Regions from separate parts of the Brevibacterium sp. FME17 genome, predicted to be linked through region 4. Evidence: riboswitches for the same ligand, from Rfam matches in the RefSeq annotation. Region 4 holds a riboswitch; each other region holds the start of a gene.
The links. A riboswitch is a leader RNA that binds a small molecule or an ion and turns the genes downstream of it on or off. The one in region 4 is predicted to bind thiamine pyrophosphate.
Positions count from the first base shown of each region.

Region 1: linked by a shared signal. The riboswitch ahead of thiM (hydroxyethylthiazole kinase) and the one ahead of INT40_RS14130 (TenA family protein) in region 4 are both predicted to bind thiamine pyrophosphate.
Region 2: linked by a shared signal. The riboswitch ahead of INT40_RS05995 (ECF transporter S component) and the one ahead of INT40_RS14130 (TenA family protein) in region 4 are both predicted to bind thiamine pyrophosphate.
Region 3: linked by a shared signal. The riboswitch ahead of thiO (glycine oxidase ThiO) and the one ahead of INT40_RS14130 (TenA family protein) in region 4 are both predicted to bind thiamine pyrophosphate.

Region 1 covers NZ_JABUYD010000018.1:81,264-86,164, reverse strand. Annotated here, with positions in the region: gene thiD (bifunctional hydroxymethylpyrimidine kinase/phosphomethylpyrimidine kinase) at 1-652, opposite strand, end outside; gene thiE (thiamine phosphate synthase) at 649-1,392, opposite strand; gene thiM (hydroxyethylthiazole kinase) at 1,389-2,225, opposite strand; TPP riboswitch at 2,213-2,316, opposite strand; gene INT40_RS15290 (sugar ABC transporter permease) at 2,484-3,695, opposite strand; gene INT40_RS15285 (ATP-binding cassette domain-containing protein) at 3,692-4,516, opposite strand; gene INT40_RS15280 (substrate-binding domain-containing protein) at 4,537-4,901, opposite strand, start outside.
Region 2 covers NZ_JABUYD010000004.1:157,619-162,519, reverse strand. Annotated here, with positions in the region: gene INT40_RS06005 (energy-coupling factor transporter transmembrane component T family protein) at 1-141, opposite strand, end outside; gene INT40_RS06000 (ABC transporter ATP-binding protein) at 138-1,634, opposite strand; gene INT40_RS05995 (ECF transporter S component) at 1,634-2,263, opposite strand; TPP riboswitch at 2,287-2,395, opposite strand; gene INT40_RS05990 (universal stress protein) at 2,422-3,330, opposite strand; gene INT40_RS05985 (DUF4916 domain-containing protein) at 3,449-3,988, opposite strand; gene INT40_RS05980 (MmgE/PrpD family protein) at 4,191-4,901, shown strand, end outside.
Region 3 covers NZ_JABUYD010000002.1:24,852-29,752, forward strand. Annotated here, with positions in the region: gene INT40_RS02040 (DedA family protein) at 1-539, shown strand, start outside; gene INT40_RS02045 (histone deacetylase) at 545-1,123, shown strand; gene INT40_RS02050 (ketopantoate reductase family protein) at 1,077-2,015, opposite strand; gene thiE (thiamine phosphate synthase) at 2,096-2,776, opposite strand; TPP riboswitch at 2,800-2,902, shown strand; gene thiO (glycine oxidase ThiO) at 2,893-4,041, shown strand; gene thiS (sulfur carrier protein ThiS) at 4,038-4,286, shown strand; gene INT40_RS02070 (thiazole synthase) at 4,288-4,901, shown strand, end outside.
Region 4 covers NZ_JABUYD010000016.1:7,504-12,404, forward strand. Annotated here, with positions in the region: gene INT40_RS14115 (phytoene desaturase family protein) at 1-447, opposite strand, end outside; gene INT40_RS14120 (hypothetical protein) at 642-893, shown strand; gene INT40_RS14125 (uridine kinase) at 932-1,612, opposite strand; gene INT40_RS14130 (TenA family protein) at 1,625-2,341, opposite strand; TPP riboswitch at 2,332-2,438, opposite strand; gene INT40_RS14135 (VOC family protein) at 2,504-2,866, shown strand; gene INT40_RS14140 (MFS transporter) at 2,943-4,376, opposite strand; gene INT40_RS14145 (HutD family protein) at 4,594-4,901, shown strand, end outside.

The DNA.
Region 1 (4,901 bases), on a different contig from region 4:
ACCCGGTGCCATGGGTGTTCGGGGTGTCCACCCGTGGGTGGGTGAAGTCGGTGACGGTGCCTTCGGCGGTGACGAGAACGTCGGCGACATCGCCCTCGATCGCGTGTCCGCCCTTGAGCAGCACCGCGCGAGGCCCGCGAGCGAGCAACTGTTTGGCCTGGTCCAACATCTCCTGCGGGTTCTGGGCCACGGGTTCGTCATCGCCGATCAGCAGTGCCGCCTCGGGCAGGTTCGGGGTGATGAGGTCCGAGACCGGGAGCAGGTGATCACGGACGGCAGCCACGGCATCGACCTCGAGGAGGCGGTGCCCGGAGGTTGCGACCATGACCGGGTCCACGGTGTAGAAGCCCAGCTGGCTCCCCGCCGCCCGTGCGACCACGAGTTCCACAAGTGAGCGTGAGCCGAGCATCCCCGATTTGGTGGCGTCGACGGGCATGTCATTCAATACGCTGTCGAGCTGGTCAGAGACGAAGGCATCGTCGATTCCGTAGACCTGGGAGACACCGTGGGTGTTCTGCGCGACGAGCGCGGTGATTGCAGTGGTGCCCAGCACCCCGCGAGCTGTGAAGGTCTTGAGGTCTGCGTGGATGCCGGCTCCCCCGCTGGGGTCGGTGCCGGCAATGGACAGCGCAATGGGTGGTCGGGTGGTCACTGAGTTGCCTCCGCCTGGCCATCGCCGAATTCTGCGAGAAGCTGCCTTGCCGCGGCACGTGGGTCCTGGGCACGGCAGATCGCGGAGACCACGCAGATACCGATCAGGCCCCGACCTCGCAATTCGGCAGCACGCGCGGTGCTGATCCCACCGATGGCAACAGCAGGCAACCCTGCCAGATCCACAAGCTCGCTGAGGCGGTCGGGACCGATCCCGTCGGGTGCGTCGGTCTTCGTCGTGGTGTCGTAGACGGGCCCGATTCCGACGAGGTCGACGACTCCCGATTCCCGGGCAGCAGAGAATTCGGCACCGTTGGCCGCGGAGAGCCCGATGAGGGTTTCTGGACCGACGAGTTCGCGCACTTCCTCGACAGGTGTGTCTGATTGCCCGACGTGGATGTCGACGTGCACGCCCTCGGCAAGGAGCCGTTGGGCGACGGCGACGCGGTCATTGAGGACGACGGGTACGCGACGGTTTGTATCGGCTGTTGCGCTGCCGACGGCGGCGATGACCTCGCGTGCCAGGGTGTAGAAGGCGTCATCGTCGATGTCCTTGTCCCGGACCTGAACGATCCCGACTCCCCCGGCAACTGCCTCGCGGACGGTTTCAGCGACACTGCGTCCGGCCTCCCGGCACTGAACCGAGTCGGTGACGAGGTAGAGCCGAGTGTCGATGCCCGCCAGACGGGAGTTTGCTTCGTAGCTGGCTTCGTAGTTGGCTTCGTAGCTGGCTTCGCTCATGACTGTGATCCTTCAAAGGTGTCGGCCTCGATCTGTGCGCCCGCCAGCTGCTTCGCGTCGAGCGTGTACAGCGCGTCGAGGAAGTTCACCGAATAGCTGCCGGGGCCCTTGGCACCAGTTGCAGCTCTTTCACCGGCAACCTTGAAGTGCGCATGGGCGGCGATCACAGCATCGAACCTCGCCGAGGCGGTCGTTGCTCCGACGAGGTACGCGGCGGTGACTGCGCCGAGTGAACACCCGGTGCCGATGACCAGCGGCATATAAGAGTGGCCCCCGTCGAGGCGGGCGACATGATCGACTCCGTCGATATGGGCGACGATCGCGTCCCTGGGTCCTGAGACCGCGACGATGGCTCCGGTCGACCGCGCCAGTTCGGCAGCGGCAGGAATCACAGCATCAACTTCGTCGGTGGAGTCGACGCCTCGACCGCCCACCCCGACTCCGGCCAAGGCCGCGATCTCGGAGGCGTTTCCGCGAATCGCGGTAGGTCCCGAGGCTGCGGCACGGCGGATTCGGGTGGTCCGAAAATCGACGGCTCCGATGCTCACCGGGTCAAGAACCCACGGCTTGGAGTCTTCGTTGGCTGCGTCGATGGCGGCATCGGCGGCAAGGAACTGCTGGTTCGTGGCGGTTCCGAAGTTGACCAGCAGTCCGCTGGCGATGCGCGTGAACTGTGCAGCATCGGCCTCGTGGTCGAGCATCGCCGGTGCGGCGCCGATGGCCAGAAGCACGTTGGCGCTGAATTGCTGCACGACGGTGTTCGTGATGCATTGGATAAGTGGATTGCTCGCACGCATATGCTCGTGCGCAGAACGCAGGTCGAAGTCAACCATGACGATCCCTTCGCTAGTATGGCCCAGATCAGGTTCGATGGGTGTTCTCTCAGCCGCGCTTCATGTTCACGAGGCACCCCATGTCATTGGCTTCGACTGTATCAGCACGACAGAGGCGGAGCGAGCTGGAATGCTCGCCCCGCCTCCCTGCAACTGGGTCTACCCAACGAAGACTCATCGAGCGGACCACTTAGCATTGACCGGCGACTTTGTAACGTCGCCGGTCAATGCTAAGTGGTCCGCTCGGTGCGGGTGGCATCAACCTCGTCCTACGTACCTCTGTCCGCGGCGGCTGAGGGCATCGATGACAACAGCAGCGAGAAGGACGAGTGCGGTGATGATCAGCTGGGCATCGGAGTTGAAGCCGATGAGATAGAGACCGTTGTTGATCGCACCGACGACCAGTGCACCGAGCACTGCAGCCCAGGCTGTGCCGCGTCCACCGAACAACGAGGTGCCGCCGATGACTGCCGCAGCGATCGCATTGAGCAGATCCTGCGTGGTCACCAACGTCGAACCCGCGTTCGAGTTGACACCTGCCTTGATGAAGCCGAAAAGAGCTGCGAGGGTACCGGCGGCCATGAAAACGCTGATTCTCACCCACGTCACCTGGATGCCTGCACGCCTGGCTGCCTCGACCTTGCCGCCGACAGCGTAGATCGATCTTCCGTAGCGGGTTTTGCGCAGTACTAGGTCAATGGAAATCGCAATGACCAGCATGAGCAAGAAGGGCAACACAAGGCCGAAGTCCTGGTTGACGAGGATGAGGAAGCCAAACACGATCACTGCCAGCAGCACGATGCGCACTGTCACCGAGGTCCAGCTAGGGTTGTCGAGTCCTGCCGCTTGGCGACGCAGTTTCGACGAGACGATACCTGCTCCGAAGCCGATCACCGCGACTGCGCCGAACACATAAGCCCAAATCGCCGGAAAGTAGAAGTTCGCAAAGTCAAAGGCGAATGTACCAGACATCGACAGATTCTTCTGCACACCCAGCGTCGTCAGAGTCAGTCCGGTGAAAGCCAACAATCCAGCCAGGGTGACAACGAAGGCCGGGATGCCGACCACCGCAAAGAACCACCCCTGGATCGCTCCGACAACCAGACCCAACACCAGCATGATGACGAGTGCGATCAGAGGCGGAACTCCTTGTCTGACGACAAGGACTCCCAGCAGTGACGCTGCGAGCCCACCCAACTGCGCCAATGACAGATCGATCTCGCCAAGCAACAGAATCAAGTTGATGCCCAGAGCGAGAATCGCAATGTAGGCAACCGTTGATGAGAGATTGACGAGGTTGGCGGGAGAGAGGAACTTGTCGTTCGCTGATTGGAACACGATGATGATGACGACAAGGGCAATGATCACCGGAAGCGAACCGAGTTGGCCCTCCTTGACGCGTCGTAGGAAGGTCGAGAAGAATCCCTCGTGCGAAAGCCGAGAGTCCGTGATGAATGAGTTGCGGGTCATCGGCGCTCTCCTCTTCGCGTGGCCCTTTGGGTCACGACATTGTCGCTGGCACCGGTGATCGCTGCCACAAGCACGTCCGTGCGTTCGTCACCGGGGAAGTCACCGGCATCCTTGCCCAGGCGCAGCACGTGTACACGGTCAGCCACAGCCTGAACATCAGCCATGTTGTGACTGACCAACAGCACCCCGAGGTCTCGTTCACGCAGACGCTCGATGAGATTGAGGACCTCCGCAGTCTGCGCGACGCCGAGCGCTGCCGTCGGCTCGTCCAGCATCACGATCGAAGGATCGCCGAGGAGGGACCTGGCGATCGCAACAGTCTGACGTTGTCCGCCGGAGAGCGCAGCGATGGGCACCCTCACGCTTGGTATTTTCGCCGAGAGACTGCGCAACAGCTCCCAAGATTTCGCCTCCATGGCCACCTCGTCGAGGACACCACCGCGTGTAGCCTCGTGTCCGAGGAAGAGGTTGGCCACCACGTCGAGATTTTCGCACAGGGAAAGATCCTGGAAAACCGTGGCGACACCGGCCGTTTGTGCATCCTTCGGCGACGCGAACTTCTGAGAGATCCCGTTCATGATGATCTCACCTTCGTCGCAGCCATGGACTCCGGCAATGACCTTGATAAGAGTCGACTTGCCGGCGCCGTTGTCGCCGACGAGTCCGACGACCTCGCCGCGGCCGATGGTGAGGTTGATATCGGTCAGCGCCTGGACCGCACCGAATCGTTTGTTGATCCCGCGCAGCTCGAGGACTGGATCGGCGCCGGGCTCCGGCACCCGCTGCTGCGCGGGCGCCGGATCGTTGGGTTGAGAATTCATATGTTCCTACTCGCCGATTTCTACTTGACGCCGTAGTCGCTGCAGAGCTTCTTCACGTCTCCGGTGCAGATGTCTTCAGCCTTGATCTGATCACCGACGATGTCCTTCACATTGTCTTTTGTGACGACCTTGGCCTCGACGAAGTCCGTCGGTGTGTCTTTGTAAGTCGTTGACCCTTCTGGCTTCTCGCCGCCTGCCAGCGCGACTGCTGCTTTCGCAGCGAACTCGGCCTGGGGTGGGATCGCCTTGTAGATCGTGGCGTACTGATCGCCTCTGAGGATGTTCTGCAGGCCGTCGACTTCAGCGTCCTGTCCTGTGATGACAGGCTTGACTTTGGCCTTCTTCGTGGCGGCGATGACTCCGCCGGCGGTGCCGTCGTTGGCTG
Region 2 (4,901 bases), on a different contig from region 4:
CAGCAGAGTCCCGACCATGAGGATGAGCGCCACAGCGATCTTCGTCAGCGGATTGCACCTGACCAGCGCCGTCCTGCGCACAAGCGGAATGAGCTGATCCGGATCATGAACTGCGACTGGTGACGGTGTTGGTGCACTCAATTCTCTCGCCCCTCCTGGGTGTCTCCAGCTCCGGATGTCTGCTTCTTGCGCTGAGCACCGCCGAGGACGACGCGTCTGGCCCCGATCGCTTCGAGGAAGGCATGATCGTGACTGATGGCGACCACCGTTGATCCGCGTGCGAGGACATCGAGGAACTGCCCGACCAGCCCTGCCCAGGTCAGGGCGTCCTGACCGAAGGTCGGCTCGTCGACGATGAGCAGCTGCGGGCGGGGAGCCATCATCGCCGCCACCGACAGTCGCCGCTTCTCACCACCGGAGAGCCCCTGCGGATGTGCATCAGCGAGACTTTCAAGGCCCAGCGCCTGCAGCAGTTCGGCGACACGCTCCTCAACCTGGACCGCTGACCATCCGGCCAGACGCGGACCCAGCGCCAGCTCCTCGGCGACGCTGGAGCGCAGGAACTGATGCTCAGGCTCCTGGAACACCATCCCAATGCGAGGAGCCAGGAATGCTGAGGGCCAGCGGAAGGGCCTGGCATGCTTGGCCCCGGAGCGTAGGGAACCCAACGCATTGACCTCGCCACCGAACTCGGGAATGAGGCCGGCCAGGGTCAGTGCCAGCGTTGATTTTCCGGCACCATTGGCGCCGATGATGCCCACTGCTTCACCTGTACGGATGGACAGATCGAGGCCAGCCGCGGCCGCAGCCTTCGCCCGCGGACGAGCAACGTCGAGTCGTTCGGTCCTGAGGACGAGGTCGCCGTCCGGCCTGGATTCGGTGCGCAACGGTCCCGCACGCCCAGGCACCCAGATTCCACACTCAATCAGCGCCTCTGCGAGTTCCGGATCACCGAAGACCAGCCTCGGCGGGCCTTGTGTGAGCAGACCATCTGGGCCCAGGACGATCACGGTGTCCACATGATCGAGCCACAGATCGACCCGGTGTTCGACGATGATCATCGTCGCCGAGGTGGCCGCCTGGGTGCCGAGGACAGCATCACGAACGGAGACGGCCGAGTCCGGATCGATGTTCGCAGTCGGCTCGTCGAGGATGATCACCTGCGGTGCCATGGCATGGATTCCGGCCAGCGCCAGCCGCTGCTTCTGACCTCCGGACAGGGCCGCGGTGGGATGGTCGTGGGGCAGATCGAGGCCCATGGCCGCCAGCGAAGTGGAGATCCGGTCTTCGATGACATCAGCGGGCAGCCCCAGATTCTCCATGCCGAAGGCGACATCGTCACCGACGCGGGAGAAGATCACCTGCGAATCGGGATCCTGCAGAACCAGCCCGGCATCACCTCGGCGAGGGTCGGGTGGCCGGTCACCGATGCGCAGCTGGCCGGTGGCCTCACCGGACTCGGCAGGCAGAACCCCGGCGATCGCATGTAAGAGAGTGGTCTTGCCGGCCCCGGAGGGACCGAGCAGAAGCACCTTCTCACCCGCATCGATGCTCAGATCGAGCGGGCCCACCGCAGGTTCGTCACGATCTGCATGGCGCCACGAAAACCCCTGGGCGCGAATCGGCAGAGCCATCAGCGCAGGCGGCCGGAGGCGAAGGAGGACAGTGCCCCGGTCTTCGCGATCGCACGGTAGGCGAACCACGCGCCGATGCCGGAGATGACGACGCCGGAGATGATTGCGCACACTGTGTAGGCCGCCTGGAAGCCGAACTGCCATTCGGCGTTGTACATGATGTTCTCGCTCACCGACATGAACGCGGCCGCCAGCAATCCGGCCAGGCTCGTGACCCACAGATTGAACTTCCGATAGCCGAAGGCGGCGAAGATGAGCTCGGCGCCGAGGCCCTGGACGAGCCCGGAGAGCAGGACGGTAGCTCCGAAGTGGGAACCGAGGACCGCTTCGACGATGGCGGCGATCAGCTCGCACAGAAGGGCGGCACCTGGTTTGCGGATGATGGCCCCGGCCAGCGGACCGGCGAGAACCCACAGGCCGGCGATGAGGCCGATCGAGGGTGGAAAGGCCTGGAACCCGAGTTCGAGGACCTTCCAACTCAGGGCCAAGACCCAGAAGATGAGTCCGACGCCGATTCCGAGCACAGCGGTGACGACGTAGTCGACGACCCTCCACTGCTTCGACGCCGGTGCTTGGGAATAGGCTCGTGCGGTCTTCGCAGTGGATTGCGGCGCGGTAGTTTCTGGCATTGTGCCTCCTCATATCAAGGAGGGGTAGAAGAGTCTCGACTTCCTTCGGCGGTGCTAGCCGCATCAGGTTCGAGGGTCTGCAGCTTCATCTGCACTCTCAGCACCCATTTCGGCGCTCCCCTGTCGTGGCAACCACTGTACAGCAGGTAGGACGGGACTCAGCTCGGGACGACCATGACCGGACCCTCGGCATGGTGGAGGACTCTGCGTGAGGTGGAACCCAGAATGGCGCTTCGGATTGCTCCGCGGCCGCGAGTGCCCAGGACGGTCAGCTGCGCGGTCCGCGAGGCTTCGCCGAGCACCTCTGCAGGATCTCCGGTCGGCACCGTTGCACTCACTCGCAGATCGGTGAACTGCTGTGTCACCGTCGCGACCTCGGTCTCAAGCGCGGTCTCGAGCTCCAATCTTCTTCGGCCGGTGACCTCGGAGCTCAGCTCGAGCTCGGGATACCAGTAGAGCCATTCATCTCCAGAGGGCAGGACGGAGACGATCTCGAGGGCTGCTCCTCGTGAAGCAGCCACCTCGGCTGCGCTGAACATGGCCATCCGGCCGAACTCGGAGCCATCGACGGCGACGACGACCGCACCTGAATTCGAATCTGAGTGGTGGCCGGGAATGACTATCGTCGGGCAGTGCGAGTGCGCGGGCAGAGCCGTGGACACCGAACCGAGGATCCGTCCCATGAACCCGCCGCGACCGCGTGACCCCACGACAACCGTCCGGGCGTGAGCGCTCAGGTCTCGCAGGACGCCGGCGGCATCGCCTTCTTGGGCGCGGTAGGAGACAGGGCCCGGGTGGGCGCTCAGCTGCTCGGCCGCCTCGGTGAGGGTCTTCTCGACTCCTCGGTGCGCAGCTTCGAGCTCATTGTGCTCTGGCATGGACGCAATGTTCGGATAGATCATCGTGGGCACGGTGTAGGCGGAGACCACGGTGAGCGCGATGCGGCGGCGGGCGGCTTCGGCTGCTCCGTATTCGAGTGCGCGTACGGCGAGTTCTGAGCCGTCGTATCCGACGAGGATTCCGAGTTTCGTCGATGTCTGTTCAGGTGAGAGCTTCTCGGCAGTCATAGCAGACCTCCCAAAGGGGGCCGACGCTACCCTGACGAGGACGATGGCCCCGATCATCAGAACCGTTCTGGTCAGGACTATTCTACCAAGATTCTTCTACGGAATGTAGAGGAAAGCCTCAGATCGCGAAGCCCATATGGGCAAGCGCGTAGCGGAGGATGTGCTCCTGTCCGTGGCACATCTCGCCGACGATATCGGAGCGCAGAGTCTCTTCCGGGGTCAGCCAGTCGAGGCTCAGTGCATCGGCGCGGGGAGTGCACTCACCGCGGACTTCGAGGATGAAGCACATCGAGATCGCATGTTGGCGAGGGTCGTGGAGGAGCGAGGATCCCTCGGTGGGGAAGTACTCGGCGATGTGGAAGGGTGCGATCGCGGGCGGAATCACCGGCAGCGCCATCGGGCCGAGGTCGTTCTCCGCGTGGCGCATCAGCGCCGCACGGATGCTCTCATGAAAGCGAATGCGTCCGCCGACGACCTCTCGGCCCAGGGTTCCGTCGTCCAGGCTGCGCAGCAGCAGCCCGATCCGTTCGACGTCTCCGGACTCGCCCACCCGGACAGGGATCGCGTTGACATAGGGGATGGGCAGTCGCCGTCGCAGCTGAGCGAACTCGGCATCATCGAACCAGTTCTCGTCGAAGTCCAGAGCAGTGCGCGTCATGGCTCAATTGTGTCACAGTTCACCGGCGCGCTCGAGAGTTCCGATGGGTGGGACCGGGTGGTGGTTCTTCGTTGGAGTCGGGTAAAGTATCTTGATGTCGAGATAAAATTCTGGCCAGACCGTGACAGTGAAGTGACGTAGCCTACAGTTGTGTCAGCCACTGACAGACCTGAACGGTCAAGGATGTTTGAAGGGGTTAACCATGATCAATCATGAAGTCCGTACGCACAAGAGCTCAGAGAACCTGGCTCGCGAAGACCAACTCGCCTGGAAGATCGCCGAGGTCGCATCAGACCCGACTCCAGTGGATTCAGAGGTCACCGAAATGGTGATCAACCGCGTCATCGACAACGCCTCGGTGGCCGCAGCCTCGGTGCGCCGCTCGGCTCCGCTGCACGCACGCGAACAGGCGCAGACCCACCCGTACTCACCTGGTGCCACCGTCTTCGGTCTGCCCCTGGGTGAGCACTTCTCCCCGGAATGGGCAGCCTGGGCCAATGGAGTCGCCGTTCGTGAACTCGACTTCCATGACACCTTCCTCGCCGCCGAGTACTCACACCCCGGCGACAACATTCCACCGGTTCTCGCAGTCGCCCAGCACAAGGGCATCAGCGGCAAGGACCTCATCAACGGCATCGCGACCGGATACGAGATCCAGGTCGACCTGGTCAAGGGAATGTGCCTGCACGAGCACAAGATCGACCACGTCGCCCACCTCGGCCCATCTGCGGCTGCCGGTATCGGCGCCATGCTCGGCCTCGACACCGAGGTCACCTTCCAGGCGATCCAGCAGGCGCTGCACGTGACCACCGCGACCCGTCAGTCCCGCAAGGGCGAGATCTCGTCGTGGAAGGCACACGCCCCCGCATTCGCCGGCAAGATGGCTGTCGAATCAGTCGACCGTGCCATGCGC
Region 3 (4,901 bases), on a different contig from region 4:
CAGCCTATGCCGCGGCCGGCACGCCGACCCCCGTGGGACTTCTCCTGGCAGCGGCCATCGGTGCCCTCATCGGCGACTTCGCCGCCCATCTTGTGGGGCGCGGAGGCGGCTCGCTGGTGCATCGGTGGACCCGCTCGCCGCGGGCCTCGCGAATGGTTGAGCACACCGAAGACATCTTCGCCCGCCGAGGCGGTGCCGCCCTCATCGCGGGACGCTTCGTTCCCGGCGGGCGCACAGCGACAACCCTCACCTCCGGGATCCTGAAGTATCCGCGCACCCGGTTCCTCGCCTTCGACGCCGTAGGGTGCCTGGCCTGGGCCCTGTATTCCACGGGCATCGGTCTCCTCGGTGGTGTGCTCTTCGAAGACCAGCCGCTGCTCGGAGTGGGATTGGGCGTCGGCATCGCTCTGACAATCACCGGTGTAGCCGAACTCACGCGCAGACTCCTGGCCAGGAGGAAAGCCCGAGCAGACGACGTTCGGACGGCACACCGAGGCGCGACAGATTGGACAGTCCCAGCCGTCGACGTGGCATCATGAAAGGGATGTCTCAAGCACTCGTGTGGTATGTCAGTTATGGGTCGAACATGCATCGTGACAGGCTCGCCTGTTACCTGCAGGGCGGCCGTCCCCCAGGTGCCTTCGTCACCTATCCCGGCGCGAGGAACACCGATCCGCCGTTGGCGGAGATGGGCATCGAACTTCCCGGATCCATCTACTTCGCCGGCAGCTCCACCGTGTGGGGCGGTGGAGGAATGGCCTTCTACGACCATCACGCACCGGGACCCACCCCGGCCAAGGCCTATCTCATCACCGCCGAACAGTTCGCCGATGTCGCCGATCAGGAGATGAATCGGCCACCCTCGGCGGCCAATCCGCTGGAGACGCTGGCCTCCGAACTTCCCGTCGGCTCCGCCCGCTCGGTGGGGCCGGGCAAGTACGAGACACTTCTGGTCCTCGACCGCAGAGATGCGATCCCGATGGTGACGTTCACCGCCCCGCACGGATCTGATGCGGTCCCCCACACCATCCCCAATGACCCGTACGTGACGATGCTGCGCCTCGGCGCCGAAGAGGTCAGTGCTGTCGCAGAGATGCCCCAGCTCGCAACTGCACAAGTGTGAGGTCGAGCAGGGGCGTCGGGACACCGAGGCCAGCCGCCGTGCTCGCGAGGTGTCCGAGGATGTGCTCGGTTTCACTGGGCAGACCCGAGGTCACGTCACGGTAGAGCGATGAGGTGAACGCCGACCCTTCGGCGGTGAGCATAGACAGTGTCATGTCCCTGGCCTTGGCCGAAACAGGGTGTCCGCCCGCGGCCGCCACGGCCTCGAGTTCATCAACGATCCTCACGATGTGGGCGTGGCCACCAGCGGCCATGATCGCTCCGACCGGGGCTCGGAACAGGCAGGTGACGACTCCCGCTGCTGCGATGAAGATCCATTTCTCCCATAGCGCGGATGTTATGTCGTCCAGGATCTGCAGTTTGTAGCCGGGAACGTCAAGCGCCTGGGCAATGGTCTCCGGAACGACTCCCCCGTCGAGGTCGCCGATAGTCATGACGGCCAGATCTGTCATCTGGTGGATGGCTCCGTCCTTGATCGTCCCGACGATCTTGACCAGACCGCCCAGCACCTGTCCGGGGAACTCCTCGACCAGCCGGTCGATCTGAGCCATGCCGTTGAGGAACGGAATGATCATCGTGTGCTCGCCGACGGCGGGCCTGATGTCGTTGAGGATCGGTTCCAGGCCGTTGGCCTTGACTGCGACGATCACCAGGTCGAAGGGGGCCTGGTCGGTGCCGTCTGCGGCGAGTTCTGCCGCAGTGAGGACGGGAATGTGATTCGTCCGGTCTTCTCCGGGGGCGACGAAGCGCAGCCCATCGGCGCGTATCATCTCTGCCCGCGCGGCGCGGACCAGGAGTGTCACGTCGCGGTCTGCTTCGAACAGGCGGGTGCCGAATGCTCCACCGGTCGCGCCGGCTCCGGCGATGAGTATCTTCACTGCGTGTTCTCCCATGTCAGTTGGATTCCTTCGTTTTCATACTGCTGGCCTTCTCCCTGCTGGCCCTCACAGTGCTGGCCTCAACCGGCTGGGTTTCACAGTGCCTGCTTGAGTTCCGCGGCTGCGGCCGCAGGGTCGTCTGCCGCGGTCACCGCACGCACGACGACGGCGCGCCGCGCACCTGCAGCTTTAACCTCGTCGAGGCGCTGGCCTGCCGAGATCCCGCCGATCGCGAACCAGGGTTTGGTGGCGATGGAGGCGAGCGCACGCAGGGGGTCAGTGCCGATGGCGGGTCTGCCGGGTTTGGTTGGGGTCTCCCATACGGGGCCCAGACAGAAATAGTCGATCTCGGGGTCCGCCTCGGCGGCCTCGGCATGCGTAATCGAATGGGTCGATCGCCCCAGGATCACATCCGGGCCGAGGACCGCGCGGGCCTGGTCGCTGGTGAGGTCCCCTTGCCCGACGTGGAAGACATCGGCTCCCACGAGGAGAGCCACATCCGCACGGTCATTGACGGAGAACAGTTTCCCGTGACGGTGGGCTGCCTCCCTGAGCACTTCGAGTGCTGCGATCTCGGCGCGTGCCTCGAGGCCTTTGTCGCGCAGTTGGATGATGTCGACACCACCGGCATAGGCGGTGTCGAGGAATTCGGGGAGGTCCCCCTGGGCGCTGCGGGAATCGGTGCAGACATAGAGGCTGGCTTCGCGAAGTCGCTCCAGTCGTGCGGCTCTGTCTGCGGTCTTGTCTGTGTCTCGGACTGCGGCGTCCATTGTCATATCTGCGACCATGCTCCTAGAGTAGAGGAGTTCGCGGGAGCCTCATAAAGAGGCTGAGAGGGCTTTGTGCCGACCGTTCAACCTGATGCGGGTCATGCCGCCGGAGGGAGAAGCACGTGCACGTCGTCATTGTGGGAGCCGGAATCATCGGCTTGTCCACTGCTTGGAAGCTGCGTTGTCGCGGCGTTGGCGTGACCATCGTCGATCCGGATCCCGCCATGGGTGCCTCCCATGCTGCGGCCGGAATGTTGGCCCCGGCCGCCGAGGTGGTGTGGGGTCAGTCTCCCCTATATCCGCTCATGCGTGCCTCAGCAGACCTCTACCCAGGTTTCGCCGCCGATCTCGCTGCAGCCTCGGGTCATGAGCTGGGGTATTCGAGCGCCGAGACGTTCGTCTGTGCCGGTGACCGCGCCGATCTCGCCTCCCTGCGTGAACTCGTCGATCTGCAGACCACCGCCGGATTCGACGTCTCCCTCATCACCGGATCCCGGGCCCGCGAGCTGGAACCGTCCCTGGCACCGGGGGTATGTGGTGCGGTGATGATCCCCGGAGATCATTCGATCGATCCCCGGCGCGTTACCGGTGCACTGCTCGCGGTGCTGCGTGACGATATCGTTCGTGTCCGCGTCGACGCCCTGATCACCGAAGCCGGCCAGACACTCGGAGTGGAACTCGAGGATGGGACGAGGCTGCGCGCCGATCAGGTCGTCGTGGCCGCGGGCAGCGCTTGCAATGACATCTCGGGCGTTCCCCCACTGCCGCTGCGCCAGGTGTGGGGTGAGGTGATCAGGCTCCGTGCGCCTCAGGCCCTGGCCCCGCTGCTGACTCGCACGATCCGTGGTCTGGTCAAGGCCCGCCCCGTCTACATCGTGCCTCGTCTCGACGGTGAACTCGTCCTCGGGGCCACGAGCCGTGAGGACGGGCGGTCAGGGACCAACGCCGGTGGCGTCCACCAGCTGCTCCGAGATGCCGAACGCCTCGCCCCGGCCATCCTCGAGGCCGAGATCACCGATATCACCACCCGCGCCCGGCCGGGCTCACCCGATGATGTGCCGATCATCGGACGCATCGACCCCGGCTGTGTCATCTCCACCGGGTTCTTCCGCCACGGGATCCTCCTCGCCCCACTGGGTGCCGAACTCAGCGCCGACCTCGTGTGTGAGCGCGCACCCCAGTCTGGGCCTCCCGGGGTACTGACCGTAGTGGGACCAGAACGCTTTCACTCATCAACCACCATCCGGCAACCAGCAGGGAGTCATCCATGACCGACACGATCACCATCACGCTCAACGGCGAGCGCCATGCACTCGCCGGACCTACCACCGCCAGAGACCTCGTCTCCAGCATCGTCGACAAGGAACTCACCGCCGAGGGCATTCCCGTCGACGGCAGCCGCCTGGGCATCGCCGTCGCCGTCGACGGTGAAGTCATCCGGCGCGGACAGTGGTCGGACTTCACTCTGCGCGAGGGCCATGGAGTCGACATCGTCACCGCGGTACAGGGAGGCTGACATGACCTGGAGCGTTGACGACGTGACTCTGAACTCCCGACTCGTCATGGGCACCGGTGGCGCCAGTTCGCTGAGCATCCTCGAACAGGCCCTGGACGCGTCGGGCACCGAGCTGACGACCGTGGCTCTGCGCCGCTATGACGGACAAGCCCGCGACTCGGTGTTCGCCTTGCTGCAGCGCCTGGGTATTCGCATCCTGCCCAACACTGCCGGATGCTATACCGCCCGGGATGCTGTGCTGACGGCCCAGTTGGCTCGGGAGGCGCTCGAGACGAACTGGGTGAAGCTTGAGGTCATCGCCGATGAGGAGACTCTGCTGCCCGATCCGGTGGAACTGTTCCGTGCCGCGGAGGAACTAGTTCTCGATGGCTTCACGGTCTTTGCCTATACGAACGACGATCCAGCCTTGGCCAAGCGGCTCGAGGATGCTGGGGTGGCCGTGGTCATGCCTGCTGGGGCTCCGATCGGCAGCGGGCTGGGTATCCTCAACCCCCACAACATCGAGACGATCGTCAGCCGTGCCCAGGTGCCCGTGATCCTCGACGCTGGGATCGGCACCGCCTCCGATGCTGCTTTGGCGATGGAGCTCGGCTGCACCGCCGTCCTCCTGGCCTC
Region 4 (4,901 bases):
CTCCGGAATGGAGCGTTTGTCACCGAGGGACAACCAGATCGCATCATCGACGCGTTCGAGCAGCGGGGCGAAGAAGCGCCGCCATTCGGGTCCGGCCGCGCCGAGGTGGTCGACCGTTGTATCGAGATCGTGGAATGCCAGCGCGGCGGGCTGATTGTCCAGAGGCTGAGCGTAGGAGACCTCCGGAGTGGTGAACTCGAGGCCCCGGGAGCGCAGGTCGAAGTCGACGAAGAAGGGGCTCGAGATCGCCAAGGGATGCACGGCCGAGCAGATGTCATGGGTGATGCCAGGGGCCAGGCCCAGGTCGAGGGTGCGTGCGCCGCCGCCGATGGTGGACTGGGCTTCATAGACCTCCACAGACAGGCCCGCCCGAGCCATGGTGACCGCGGCGGCCATGCCATTGGGCCCGGATCCGACGACAACCGCATCTACCTGGGGATTGCTCATGGGTTCATTCTAGGGGAGAGGACTGACACGACCAGGGCGAGGACCGGCATGAGCAGGGGCGAGCGGTGGACTTTCTCTTGCATCGAACATCCCAGGTACCCCCATGGCTCGCCAAGCTTTCAGGCGTAGCCTCAAAGTACATCGCGAGTTGCGCAGACGGCGTCGACGGTGATCAGGATCGAAGGTGATCGGCGATGAGCACATTGAACATACGGGAGCGTCGGGGGACGCTGCCGACTCGGCTGGTGAAGACAGCCGGCTTCTTCCTCGCTTTCAGCATGGTGGCATTCGCCGCTGTGAATATTCTGGCGAACATGTTCCAGCACACTTTCGTCATGATCGTCGAAACGGTGATTGTCGGAGTGCCATTCCTCATCGCAGTAGGCTGCGCCGTCGCTGCGATCGTTGCGAAGATCGTCAAGCACAATCAGCATGCCCCTGTGTGAGGCAGATGGTGCGTTGCCTGCCCCTTTCTAGTTCTCGGCTACTGAGTTATCGGTGGCCCTGCTCGTGCGGCAAGGCGGGGGTGTGCCAGATCCTCGTTGTCGAGGACCCATGTCGCCATCTCCCACGGCGAGCATTGTGCGAAATAGAGCCGCTGCCCGCCGACATAGCGATGGTTGGACTCTGCCTCGGGATCAGGATCGTACTGCCCGGAAAAGCGCTCGTTCCCGCGCGGAACAGAGACCGCGAAAGGTACCTGCACCCAAATGCTGGCGTCCCACAACTCACGGAGCTCAGGCCGATGGAGGAAGATGCCATCCACGAGAAGGACGCAATCCTGTGGCAAGTCGAGACTGGAATGTGCACTCTCGATACTGGCATCGGCAACAACATCCCAAACGGCTGTGACAACAGGCAGCCCCTGCTTGAACGCAGTCGCGACTGACCGCTTGAGCGCTGGGTAGTCGTAGGAGTCACGGTAGAACGACTCGGGTCCTCGCCCCCTCGCATACCGGGTCGAACGTGGGTGATGGAAGCCGTCGATGCTCAGCGAAGCAACAGAGCGGAGCCCATCCTGGGCAGCCAGCCGAACAAGCTCCCCGGCGAGAACGGTCTTGCCCGCTCCGTCGACCCCGTCGACGGCGATGAGGCTCCGCCCACCAGAATTGATCTCGCGGATCTGTGCAAGCAGCTGCCGCAGAACCGCACGACGGGTACTCACCTGGTGCCGCCCTCAGTCGAGCACATGGGCCTCCTCGAAGAACGCCAACTCCACATCAACCGTCCGCTGCCAGAGGCGCGCCAGCCGGGCCCGGGCCGTGGCGGATTCAGCCTCGTCGCCGGTGGGAAACACCCTCTCAAGTTCGTCGACGAGGAACTGCACCCAGGCACGGAAGTCCACACCATGATGCAGCTCGATCCATCCGGTGTGAACGTGGCGACGGGGCATCGGCTGCTCGCGCTCGCCCCAGTCGAGGTAGAGCCATTCGGCGATGACGAGCACGACGAGCAGGTCCGGGTAAGAGGCAGAAACGACCGCGTCATACATGATGGTGCGAAACCGCGCGGTCGGATCGGTCAGCACCGGATCGTCGTATTCATCGGCACTGGCACCCACCTCGGCGAAGGCCCGAAGGAAGTAGGAATTCTCATCTGCTTCGAGGAATCCGAGCTGTTTGGAAAACCGGAGTTTGGGGCCGATGCCATCGGCGTGGGCGACGCAGGCGCCGAGCATCGACAGGAACGATTCGAAGAACTGATAGTCCTGAATCAGATACTTCTTCATCACGGAATCGTCGAGGGTCCCGGCGAACAGTTCCTTAACGAACCTGTGCCCGACCGCGGCGTCCCAGGTGGGAGCGGTCGCCGCTCTCAATGTCGCCACCGGCCCGCCTGGGTTCAGGTGAATACTGGTGCTGGTCTGCTGTGGGACGTCGTTCATCCTTGTCATCTCTCACTTCCTCCGCCGGTGCTCACCGGATCAGGTTCGAAGGGTCTGCTTGCGCACTCTCAGCACCGGTCTCGTCGGCGCTCCCCTGTGGTGTTTCGAGCCTAGCACCGGCGAAGCACCTGTGCCCTTCACCGTGACACCGGTGGCGCGTAGACTTCCAGCATGGCAATCGCAAAGCAGCCCGTCGTCGTTCTCGACGCCCCTGACGCACGCGAACTCGCGGAGTTCTACGGTCAACTCCTCGACTGGCAGGTCAGAGTCGATGACGACGGCACCTGGGCAGAGATCACATCAGATTCCTGGCCGCCGATCTGCTTCCAGCAGGTCGAGGACTATCACGCCCCCAGCTGGCCGAGCCAGGCCCACCCACAGCAGATGCACCTCGACGTCGTCGTCGATGACCTTGATGTCGCCGAGGCAGCAGTGGTCGAACTCGGTGCAGGGAAGGCAGTTGACCAGCCAGGCGAGACCTTCCGCGTCTTCCTCGACCCGGCAGGTCACCCGTTCTGCATCGTTCTGAACTGAGGTTGTCACCAGGGTGGGCCGCCCCTGGGTGCGCTCGCCCTCTGGGTGTTTCAGACCCTGAGGAGACAGCACCGGCTCAGGTCGCTTCGGTCTCCTGGTTGAGCTCTTCTGCCAAGTCCTCGGCCTCTTCCTCCGAAGCCGCCGACGGAGTCGATCCCCACAGCGGACGACCATTGCTCTCTTCCACGAAATGGATCGCAACGAGTCCGATGATTCCCGCGGCCACGAGGTAGATCGCCGGCCACATGAGGAAGCCGGTGGCGCTGATGAGGCTGGTCATCACGACCGAGGTGGTGCCGCCGAACAGTGAGATCGAGATGTTGAAGGCGATCGCCAGCGCACCTGCTCGCACCATCGTCGGGAACAGGGAAGGCAGCGTCGAGGGCATCGTCGCGCTGAAGCAGATGAGGCTGAGCCCCATGATCAGCAGACCGAGGAACACGATGATGTCGCTATGACCGCGGATGAGCATCAGAGACGGGAATGAGAGCACGATGAGTGAGATCGATCCCGCGCGCACAACTGCCTTGCGGCCCACCCGATCAGAGACCTTGCCGATGACCGGAATCAGTCCGAGACAGACCGCCATAACGAGGATCTGCAGAATCTGGGACGTGAGTTCTGAGACCCCGCCGCTGCCCTGAATGTCTTGGACCATCGGGAAGTAGAGGGGAATGAATGAGGTCAACATGTAGTTCGTGACGTTCCACGCCAGGACCAGACCGCAGCAGGCCAGAAGGTTGGGCCACAGCGCGAAGATCTTCTTGAACTCGCCCTTCGTGCGGTTGCTGGATTCTTCCTGTTCGGAGAGCTTCTCCATCTCTTTGTATGCCGGGGTGTCGGCGAGTTTCGTCCGCAGGTAGACGCCGACGAAACCCAACGGCAGGGCGACGAAGAAGGGAATGCGCCAGCCCCAGGTCTCCAGGAAGCCTGTGGTGGATACGGCCTGCATGATCGTGGCAACCAGAGCGCCGAGGACGTAGCCGGTGAAGGTACCGACCTCGAGCAGGCTGCCGAGGAATCCTCGGCGCCGATCCGGTGCGTATTCGGCGATGAACGTCATCGCGTTGCTGTACTCGCCGCCGGTGGAGAATCCCTGCAGGAGTCGGCAGGCAAGCAGAAGGAAAGGCGCCCACAGACCGATCGTCGCATAGTCAGGGATCACGCCGATGAGGAAGGTGCCGGCTGCCATCATGATCATCGTCATCGCCAGGACCTTGTTGCGGCCGATCCTGTCCGCCAAGGGGCCGAAGAACATTCCGCCGAGCGGGCGGACAAGGAAGGCGACTGCAAAGAGCCCGGCCACGATGACATGGCCGATGGGGCCGGAGTCCTTGGGGAGGAAGATGCCCTCGATGACGACGGCGAGGTAGCCATAGACGCCGAAGTCGTACCACTCGGTGACGTTTCCGATCGCTGCTGCTCCGATGGCACGTTTCGTGACATCGGGTTTCGTCACGGTGATCTCTTCTGGGCGCCAGCGCTTGCGGACGTTGTCTGGTCCGAACATGTTTTTCCCTTCCGATTGCCGGGGGAGAGACACACGAGAACTGCTGTTCAGGGCACTTGAGAATCACGCGGAGGAAACCCCGGCGTGCCTCTCTTCTGTATGGGTGATGTTTCCGCTGTATCTGTTCGCAACCCGATCGTTATGGGCAAAACGCACGTTCCAAGGCTAGTCCTCTGCGCTCACTTGGCAAGTGGTGCGCCGCGACTACAGTGATCACATGCGCGTGATCACTTCATTCGACGACCTCGAACCGGTTCCCTGGGCCAATGGCGCGGGGGAGACGACCGAGCTCGTCTCGCTCACCGATTCGCAGGTCCTGACACCGGCCCTTCGGCGCTGGCGCCTGAGCATCGCGCGTCTGGACCGTCCGGCTGAGTTCTCGCTTCTGCCCGGCATGGCGCGCACCTTTCTTCCCACCGGCGCCGAGGTGGTCCTTGAGATCGACGGTCACAGGCACCCGGTGACGCCGGCCGAGCCCGCACTATTCCGTGGTGAGCAGAAGGTGTCCCTCGTCGGATTGGGCAC